DNA from 2 places in the Thermosinus thermophiluss DSM 23256 genome. Region 2 is predicted to be linked to the other one. Evidence: riboswitches for the same ligand, from Rfam matches in the RefSeq annotation. Region 2 holds a riboswitch; the other holds the start of a gene.
The links. A riboswitch is a leader RNA that binds a small molecule or an ion and turns the genes downstream of it on or off. The one in region 2 is predicted to bind thiamine pyrophosphate.
Positions count from the first base shown of each region.

Region 1: it holds a riboswitch for thiamine pyrophosphate, as region 2 does, so the genes downstream of both, thiD (bifunctional hydroxymethylpyrimidine kinase/phosphomethylpyrimidine kinase) here and thiS (sulfur carrier protein ThiS) in region 2, are expected to answer to the same signal.

Region 1 covers NZ_FNBU01000007.1:87,981-92,950, reverse strand. Annotated here, with positions in the region: gene BLQ99_RS06035 (methyl-accepting chemotaxis protein) at 1-148, shown strand, start outside; gene BLQ99_RS06030 (RluA family pseudouridine synthase) at 170-1,090, opposite strand; gene BLQ99_RS06025 (sulfurtransferase TusA family protein) at 1,161-1,340, opposite strand; gene yedE (selenium metabolism membrane protein YedE/FdhT) at 1,387-2,604, opposite strand; TPP riboswitch at 2,743-2,853, shown strand; gene thiD (bifunctional hydroxymethylpyrimidine kinase/phosphomethylpyrimidine kinase) at 2,920-3,729, shown strand; gene thiM (hydroxyethylthiazole kinase) at 3,722-4,561, shown strand; gene thiW (energy coupling factor transporter S component ThiW) at 4,564-4,970, shown strand, end outside.
Region 2 covers NZ_FNBU01000001.1:173,760-178,729, forward strand. Annotated here, with positions in the region: gene BLQ99_RS00865 (ABC transporter substrate-binding protein) at 1-768, opposite strand, end outside; gene gnd (decarboxylating NADP(+)-dependent phosphogluconate dehydrogenase) at 1,057-2,475, opposite strand; TPP riboswitch at 2,713-2,821, shown strand; gene thiS (sulfur carrier protein ThiS) at 2,871-3,071, shown strand; gene BLQ99_RS00880 (thiazole synthase) at 3,076-3,846, shown strand; gene thiH (2-iminoacetate synthase ThiH) at 3,869-4,970, shown strand, end outside.

The sequences.
Region 1 (4,970 bases), on a different contig from region 2:
TGCCCGCGCCAATGCCGCCAGTGCTGAACAAGTAGCCGCCGCCAGCGAGGAACAAAACGCCGCCGTCGAAGAGATAGCCGCATCTACGGCCAGTTTGGCCAAAATGGCGGCGGAACTCCAGGAAGTTGTCGCGAAATTTAAAGTGTAAAAAAAGCACAGGCGGAGGACGTTACTCCGCCTGTGCTTTTTTACAAATTTGGGCTTGTTCAATGGCATGGGCAAAATCGGCCGGGAGCGGCGCGTGGACTGTAAGCTCGCGTTGGTCTTGTAGGTGCCTGAAGCTGACGAAAGACGCATGCAAAGCCTGTCTGCCGATCCATGGTGAGCGCACGCCATACATGCCGTCGCCAATAACCGGGTAGCCGATATGGGCTAAATGAACCCGGATCTGGTGGGTGCGGCCGGTGTCCAGTGTCAGTTCAAGCAGGGTGGCTTCAGGGAAGCTCCTGACCGTTTGGTAATGGGTTATTGCCGGGTCGCCATGCGCGGTTACCGCCCGCCGGTTAGCAAAATGCGGGTGGGGACCGATGGGAGCATCAATCGTCCCGGCCGGGGGCGAAACGCTTCCTTTAACTAACGCCCAATAGGTGCGTTTTAGCGTCCGCGCGGCTAGTTGCTGTTCCAGGAGGAATTGGCTGCGGGCATCTTTGGCAAAAATTATACAGCCTGATGTTTCCCGGTCGAGCCGGTGTACGGCGCGAATCGTACAGATAATTCCCCGCTGCTCGAGATGATATGCCAAATAGTTGGCCAGCGTGCCGCTTGTTGTGTGGCCGGTAGGATGCACCAGCTGGTATGCCGGCTTATTTATGACCAACAGGTAGTCGTCTTCGTAAAGTATTTCGACCGGTCCTTGCTCCGGCTGAACCCCGTAGGCATTATCCCCGTCCACAATGACCCGCAAAGTGTCATCCGGTTTTACTTTCTTCTGCAGGTAAACCGTTTTACCGTTGAGGAGGATGCCCTTGCGGCGGGTTAGTTTCTGGATTTGCCGCCCCGAGTACTGTAAGACCTGTTTTAAATAATTCTCAACCGTTAAGCCCGCATGTTCCTTGCTTACTTTGTAGGTATTGAATGATTTTGTTTTCAACCCTTTTCCCTCCTCCAATACCTGGCAAGCGACCGTTTCCTGCAGTCTGCGGGAAACGGTCGCTTGGTGGTTAATCAGGTATTTTTACGAGAAAACGCAAGGTAGGGCCGGTTTTTTGGGGCGGTTCCACCATTTCATAGCCGGCTTTCACTAATTCTTCCGGAACGGAAGTAAAACTTTGCGGGCAGTCGGCGAGGATTTCCACGACTGTTCCTTTTTCCAGTTTGCTAAGTGTTTCCAACGAAAACACTACGGGATAAGGTCAGGCCTCGCCGCGTAAGTCCAGTAAATATCTTTTATCTGGCATCTGGTGACCTCCTTAAAAGTATTCCTTTTTTTGATGTTTGATACCAATCAGCCCAGATATACAGGATGAGGAGCATTGCCAGCGTTAAGCCGATCGCTCCGGCCAATCCGAACTGCTTGGCCAAATCAATCCGTGGAAAAGGTGATACTAACCAAGGATATACGATTGGATCCCAGGCAAGGGTAAGAAGCGTAGCGCCGATAATATTGCCCAGGCCTACGAACCAGAAGTGGATTTGCCCTTCCATTGCCCGATACATCCAACCGGTCTCACAACCGCCGGCAATAACGATGCCGATGCCAAACAAGAGGCCGCCGAGAAGCGCACCCGGCCCGGCCCACCAGATAACGTTTGGCGGCATGCCTTTGCTTAAAAATACGGCGGTAATCAGGGTTTGCACGGCAATTGCCCAGACGAGAGCGTGAGCCGTGTTCGACCGTCCGGTCAGCCAAAGGTCACGGAAGGCGGAAGTAAAGCAGACCTGTCCTTTCTGAATAAGAAAGCCGAACCAAAACCCAAAAATGGTTGCCAACAGCAGCTTTGGCGGATAGGCGCCGGTGGCCTGGTTAACAAGGTAAAGGATAAATAAAGCAAAGCCCACAAAGCCGATATACGGCTGCAGGCGGTAGTATGCCTCGTTTTCTTGGGGCTCACCTACATTTTTTACCGCTACCAGCTTAGGTTTTCCTGCCAGCCAGGGATGCATGCTAATTTTCAGGCCGAAATATGTTCCTATGATCGTGCCCAGGGTGAAAAGCCAGGTATGAAAGGAAAACTGGGGAATCCCGGTAAATAAGGCGGCTAAGTTGCAGCCCATGGCCATTCTGGTACCGAACCCGGCAATAATACCGCCGATAAGCGCCTGAATGACGCGCTTGCCGGTAGGAATTCTGAATTTGAAATTCTGCCCGAAAAGGGCGCTGATAAAAGCGCCGGCAAACATGCCGAACACCAAAACGCCATCGACCCGGGTCAGCGGCGTGCCGGTGAAGTTGATCAGCTTCAGGTAGCTGTAAGCAGTAGTATTAACACCAATTAGCTGAAGAATGTGTCCACCCCACCGGGTAAATTCGCCGGTTACCGCCCAGGCAATGCCGATGACGCCGAAATACAGCGCGCTTAAAACACCGAGCGCGATAATCGTGTATTTTTGATTCCAAAAACTGGTGATAATATTGGTATAATAGCGACTTAGCAGCGAGTTCATCCAACGGCCCCTTCCCAATAATATATTAAATCTATGACACTCATAAATTTTATTACAGTTTGCTGAGGTCGTCAATCCGCAAAAATACCACTTGTCAATCTCTGGTATTCGTGCTACGATGAAGACAAAACCGAATATGGTTGGAGCTAGGGGAGCCGGGAGGCCGGCTGAGATACAGAACCGTTAATTTCTGTGACCCTTTAACCTGAACTGGGTAATGCCAGCGTAGGGAAGCTTAAGCGATTGTTTCAAGGTCAGGAAAGCGCATCCTTACGGGGGAGGCGCTTATTTTATTATGGGCGAGGTGGGCTAACCATGAAAAAAGCATTGACGATTGCCGGTTCGGATTCATCCGGCGGCGCCGGTATCCAGGCCGATTTAAAGGCTTTTGCCGCCAACGGTGTTTTTGGCATGAGCGTTATTACGGCCGTTACGGCGCAAAATACCCAGGGTGTTTTTGCGGTTCAGGATATTGACCCGGCAGTTATCGCCAAACAGATCGAAGCTGTCTTTGAAGACATTGCAGTCGATGCGGTTAAAATTGGCATGGTTTCCCAGATTGAAACCATCGAGACGATTGCGGCCGGGCTCAAAAAGTACCAGGCCCGTAACGTTGTCGTCGATCCGGTGATGGTATCGAAAAGCGGGTATCATTTGCTCAACCCGGCGGCTGAGAGCAAACTGACCGCTTTGCTGCTGCCGCTGGCGACGGTAGTGACGCCCAATATTCCGGAAGCGGAAGTTATTACCGGCATGAAAATTACCAGTTTGAAGGATATGGAAGAAGCCGCTAAAATGATCCACCGCTTTGGCCCGCAAAATGTCTTGCTGAAAGGCGGCCACCGGGCTGACGATGCCACCGATATTTTGTTTGACGGCAATACTTTTCGCTATTTTTCATCGCCTCGTATCGCCACCGCGAATACTCATGGCACCGGCTGCACGCTGTCGGCGGCCATTGCGGCCAACTTGGCCAGGGGGTATGCGGTGTATGACGCCGTAGCGCTGGCCAAGGAATATATCACTACTGCCATCGCGCACGCGCTGGCCATTGGCAAAGGCGTCGGTCCGACGCATCATTTTTATGATTTATATAAAAAAGCAGGGGTGTTTATTGATGAGTAACGGGCAAACCGACCTACTGGCCAAAATTGCCGCCATCCTTACCCAGGTAAAGCAAAAGCGACCGTTAGTTCACCATATTACCAACTATGTGACGGTTAATGATTGCGCCAATATCACGCTCGCGCTCGGCGCCTCGCCGGTTATGGCGAGCGATATCGCGGAAGTGGAGGAAATGGTTTCTCATGCCGCAGCGCTGGTGCTCAATATCGGCACATTGAGCTCCCGGGCGGTGGCGGCGATGGTTGCCGCCGGTAAAAAGGCTAATAGCTTAGGGGTTCCGGTTATTTTCGATCCAGTGGGCGTAGGTGCCACCGCCATGCGGACCGCAGCGGCCGAACAAATAATCCGCGAGGTACGGCTGGCCGTCATCCGGGGTAATATGTCCGAGATTAAAGTATTGGCCGGTCTGAATACGGGTATAAAAGGGGTAGACTCGATAGCGGACGAACAGGGCGGCGTGCAAGCAGCCCAAAATCTTGCCCGGCAGCTGGGGTGCACGGTGGCCATTACCGGTAAGACGGACATTGTGGTGCGCGGCGACGATCTCTGTCTGATCAACAACGGACATCCGCTGCTGACAGCGGTAACCGGTACGGGGTGTATGGCGACGTCCCTGATCGGGTGCTGCTGCGGCGCGACCGACGACTATTTTGCCGGGGCGGCGGCCGGTATTGCCGTTATGGGGATCGCGGGGGAACTGGCGCAGCGGTTCCTAAAACCCGAAGACGGGATCGGCACTTTCCGGATGCGCCTTTTTGATGCGGTGTTCAAGATGACGCCGGCCATCATCCATGAGTATGGCCGGATTGAATACTACGGCAGGGAGCGATAAGCGTGAGGCTGAAAAAACTGACGTTTACGGCCTTATTTATGGCTATTGGGGTTTTGTCCGCCCACCTGGTGTATATTCCGGTTGGTGCGGCCAAATGTTTTCCTGTCCAGCATGCCATCAACGTCTTATTAGCGGTGCTGCTGGGGACCCGCTATTCGGTCAGTGCCGCTTTCGGGATTTCGCTTTTGCGCAATATTCTTGGCACCGGTTCGCTCCTCGCCTTTCCCGGCAGCATGATTGGCGCGGCCCTGGCCGGAATTGTGTACCACCGGACAGGGCATATCCTCGGTGCGGTGGTGGGCGAAGTTATCGGCACCGGCATCATCGGCGCCCTGGTGGCGTTCCCGGTGGCCAAATATCTTATTGGTTCTAAGGTTGGCGCGTTCTTCTTTGTTATTCCCTTTTTCGT
Region 2 (4,970 bases):
CGGGCCATAGTCATGGAGAATGCGGCCATAGTACTGCAGGGCCTTAACGGCTTCCGGCGAATCGATGACCGCCTTGCCGTTTTTGATAAAGTCGCCGCCATATTCGTACAGGTAGCTGGAGAACTGGGTAACGGCGGCGCCACGCTGACCGCGGGACACGATGCCGTACATTTCGGCCGATGGGTTATGCAGCTTCTTGGCGGCCGCTTCGAGTTCCTCGAGAGTGGTCGGCGGTTTCAGGCCAGCCTGCTCAAAGAGGTCTTTGCGGTAGAAGAGCATTTCCCACTCGGTAACAAGCGGGATGGCATTAATATTATTGTTGAACGTCACGGCGTCAACGGTGGATTTGGGGAAGTCGCCCCAATTCCAGCTAGCCGGCGTCTTATTGGCATCGTTTATGTAGCTGTTAAGGGGTTGATACCAGTTATTCTTGCTAAACAGGCGGCCCTCTTGGAGCGGACGGGTCATGAAGACGTCCACCGTCGATGAGCCGGAAGTCAGCTCAACCGTAAGCTTCTGGGTAAGCTGGTCTTCAAAGTAGCTTTCCATATTGACCTTGATGCCGGTCTGCTTCTCAAACTCGGGAATTAGCGATTTAATAGCCTCGGGATACGGATGGTTGGACGCGAGGAAGCGGATCGTCACACCGGCGAACTTTTGTCCGCCCTGCCCTTGTTTGGGCTGGTTGCCGCCACCGCAGCCGGCCGCCGTCACCAAAAAGACCAGAACCAGCGCCAGCAGCAGCCATTTGTTACGGAACCGTTTCAATGTTAACCCCTCCTTAGTATTAATTATTTAAAAGACTTAATTAAGTTAACCTACACCTCCAATTTTTAAGATATAGAGTACCGTTATGGGTTATTCGCGTTATTCTATTATTTTCCTTCAGCCTGTCAGCGTAAAATTTGGCTGCAAATATGTTACTTTTTACACTTGGGGGGCAGGCTTGACTTATTTAAAAAATTGACTTATTTAGGATAACACGCCACTTTCCCACAAAAAATAGGCATAAAACCTTACGGTCTCATGCCTATTCTTTCCGCGCGTGCTGCGCAACTATTTGCTTTCAAGCCATTCCGTGTGGAAAACGCCGGGCCTGTCGGTGCGCTCATAAGTGTGGGCGCCGAAATAGTCACGCTGGGCTTGGATGAGGTTGGCCGGCAGCACGGCGCGGCGATAGCTGTCATAGTAGTCGAGGGAGGCGCTGAAGGCCGGCGTGGGGATGCCCAGCTCCTTGCAGGTTTTGACCACCAGCCGCCAGTTGGCCTGCGCTTTGTCGAGAACCGACCGGAAAAAGGGATCGATGAGCAGATTGGGAAGCTGCGGGTCGCGCTGGTACGCCTCCTTGATCCGGTCCAGGAACCGGGCCCGGATAATGCATCCGCCCCGCCATAACAGGGCCACTTCGCCAAAATCCAAATCCCACTGATATTCGGCGCTGGCCGCCTTGAGAAGGGCAAAACCCTGGGCATAGGAACAGATTTTGGAGGCGTACAGCGCGTCATGAATGGCCTGGATAAATTCGTACCGGTCGCCGGTATAACGGCCGTCCGGCCCGGTAAGAACCTTGGCGGCCGCCACCCGCTCGTCTTTATACGCTGACATGCAGCGAGCAAAAACGGCCTCGGTGATAGTCGGGGTGGGTACACCGAGATCGAGGGCGCTCTGTGACGTCCATTTACCGGTTCCCTTCTGCCCGGCCTTATCGAGAATGACTTCCACCAGCGGCAGGCCGGTAGCATCGTCATATTTTGTGAAAATATCACGGGTAATTTCAATCAGGTAGGAATCAAGGTCACCCTCGTTCCACTTGGCAAAAACACGGTGCAGCTCGTCGGCCGACAGGCCGAGGGCGTTCTTCATAATATAATAGGCCTCGCTGATAAGCTGCATATCGCCATATTCGATGCCGTTGTGCACCATCTTGACATAGTGACCGGCGCCGTCAGGGCCGACATACGCACAACATGGCCCGTCGGCCACCTGGGCCGCGATGCGGGTAAAGATCGGGGCTACTTCCTGGTACGCGTCCCGGTCGCCGCCCGGCATCAGGCTGGGCCCTTTCAGCGCCCCTTCTTCGCCGCCGGATACCCCCATGCCGATAAAGCGGATGCCCTTGACGGCTAGTTCGCGCCAGCGGCGCCGCGTATCTTCAAAGTAGGAGTTGCCGCCGTCAATGATAATATCGCCCGGCTCTAGATAAGGCAGCAGTTCACCGATCATATCATCCACCGGCTTGCCGGCTTTGACCATGAGCATGACTTTCCGCGGGCGCTTGAGCATGGCGACCAGCTCGGCCACCGAATGGGCGCCGCCAATGGCGAGGCCTTTGCCGCGACCGGCCACAAAATCGTCCACTTTGCTGACCGTCCGGTTATACACAGCTACGGCAAAGCCTTTGCCAGCCATATTAAGGACCAGATTTTCCCCCATAACGGCCAAGCCGATAAGGCCAATATCATACTGTTTTTCCATTAATTACCCTCCAGCGCAAAATTCTCCACGGCTCACAAATTCGCTTAATGGCTAGTATTTCCCTTTTGCAGAAAAGAAAAATAAGACGTTCGCGGTTCTCTCCCCCTGTCCCCTGTCCCCTTTCCCCTCTCCACTTTCCACTCGTCCACTTTCCGATTTTCAATTTGTTTTGACAATTCGCCGTTTTAGGTATAAAATGGTAGCAGGAATTAATTGGCAGCAGCTGCAATAAAATGAATAGTGTAACGAGGGAGCTCATGTTATGGGCTGAGAGTGGGCTAGCGAGCACCAGACCTCTTGACCTGATCGGGGTAATGCCCGCGTAGGAAGGTATTTTAAGCGCACCTAACCTAACCGGGTGCGCTTTTTATATTTAGAATAAGGGGGGAAACGGTTTGAAAGTCCTGATAAACGGCAACCCGGTCGAATTACCGGAAGGCATGACGCTGGCCGGGCTGGTGGCCCGCAAGGCGCTAAATCCGGCAACTATTATTACCGAACTTAATTTGGCCATTATCCCCAGAGACCGCTGGCCAGCAACCGTATTAAAAGAAAATGACCGCTTGGAAATCGTCACCTTTGTAGGGGGAGGCTAAACCAATGGCAGATGTATTGAAAATTGGCGACAAAGAACTTACCAGCCGCCTCTTTTTAGGCACCGGTAAGTTCGCGTCCAACAAATTGATCCCCGAAGCCGTCGCGGCTTCAGGAGCGCAAGTGGTGACCGTGGCGCTAAGGCGCGTCGACCCAGACAGCCGCGACGAGAACATTATCAACTATATTCCGCAGAACTGCATTTTAATGCCCAACACTTCCGGCGCCAGAACCGCCGAGGAAGCCGTGCGGATTGCCCGCCTGGCAAGAGCCGCCGGCTGCGGCAACTGGGTCAAGATTGAAGTAATATCCGATAACCGTTATTTACTACCTGATAACTACGAGACAATTAAGGCAACCGAAATTTTAGCGGCCGAAGGCTTTGTCGTACTGCCCTATATGAGCCCTGACTTAATTGTGGCAAAAAGGCTGGCCGCAGCCGGGGCGGCGGCCGTAATGCCGCTGGGGGCGCCGATCGGCAGCAACCGTGGGTTAAAGACAAAAGAGTTGATCCGGATTTTAATCGAAGAAATACCTTTGCCGATCATTGTCGACGCCGGCATCGGCCGGCCGTCGGAAGCAGCCGAGGCAATGGAGATAGGCGCGGCGGCGGTCTTGGTGAATACCGCTATTGCAACCGCGGCCGACCCGGTAGCCATGGCGAAGGCTTTTGGTCTGGCTGTCGCCGCCGGACGCACCGCCTATTTGGCCGGCCCGGGCGCTGTCCAGCAGTATGCCAGCGCCTCGTCGCCTTTGACCGGCTTCCTCCGCGAATAACCTATGAAACGAGGTCGGTAAAATGGGCACTTTTTACGACGTTATTAAAGACTATCGAAGCTTCGACTTTGCGGCCTATTTTTCGCAAGTTACCGCTAGTGACGTGCGGCACATCCTGAGGCAAGACCGGCTCAACGCGTTCGATTTTTTGGCCTTGCTGTCACCGCCGGCAGAGCCCTATTTAGAAGAAATGGCCCAAAAGGCTCACCGCTTAACCGTTCAGCATTTCGGCCGGACAATGCTTCTTTATACGCCTTTGTATTTGGCTAACTATTGCGTTAACCAGTGCGTTTATTGCGGCTTCCGGCTGAACAATAAACTGGAGCGGAAAAAACTCACTTTGACGGAAGTTGAACGGGAAGCCCAGCTTATTGCCGCTACCGGCTTAAAACATATTCTCATTCTTACAGGCGAATCCCGGCAGCATTCACCGGTTTCCTACATTAAAGACTGTGTTAACATACTGAAAAAATACTTTACTTCCATCAGCATTGAAATCTACCCGCTGACCCAGGAAGAATACGCCGAATTAATCGGCGCCGGTGTGGACGGCCTGACGATTTACCAGGAAGTGTACAACGAAGAGGTTTATGCCGAAATGCACCCCGCCGGCCCAAAACGCAATTACCGGTTTCGGCTGGAAGCGCCGGAGCGGGCCTGCCAGGCGGGGCTGCGGACGGTAAACATCGGCGCTTTGCTCGGCCTTAACGACTGGCGGCAAGAAGCATTCTTCACCGGCCTGCATGCCGATTACCTGCAGCGCCGGTTTCCCGACGTAGAAGTAAGCATTTCGCCGCCCCGGATGCGGCCGCACTTTGGCGGCTTTGCGCCCCCGGTTATGGTGAGCGACCAGAATCTGGTACAGTATGTTTTGGCCTTCCGGTTATTTATGCCGCGCAGCGGGATTACCCTGTCAACCAGAGAGAATGGGCGCTTGCGGGACGCGATGGTAAGGCTGGGCGTGACCAAAATGTCCGCCGGCTCCTGCACGGCGGTCGGCGGCCGCTCCGACCATGAGGCCGTCGGGCAATTCCAAATTTCCGATGAACGCACGGTGGCGGAAGTGGCAGCAATGCTGTATGCCCAGGGTTATCAGCCAATATATAAAGATTGGCAGGCGCTGT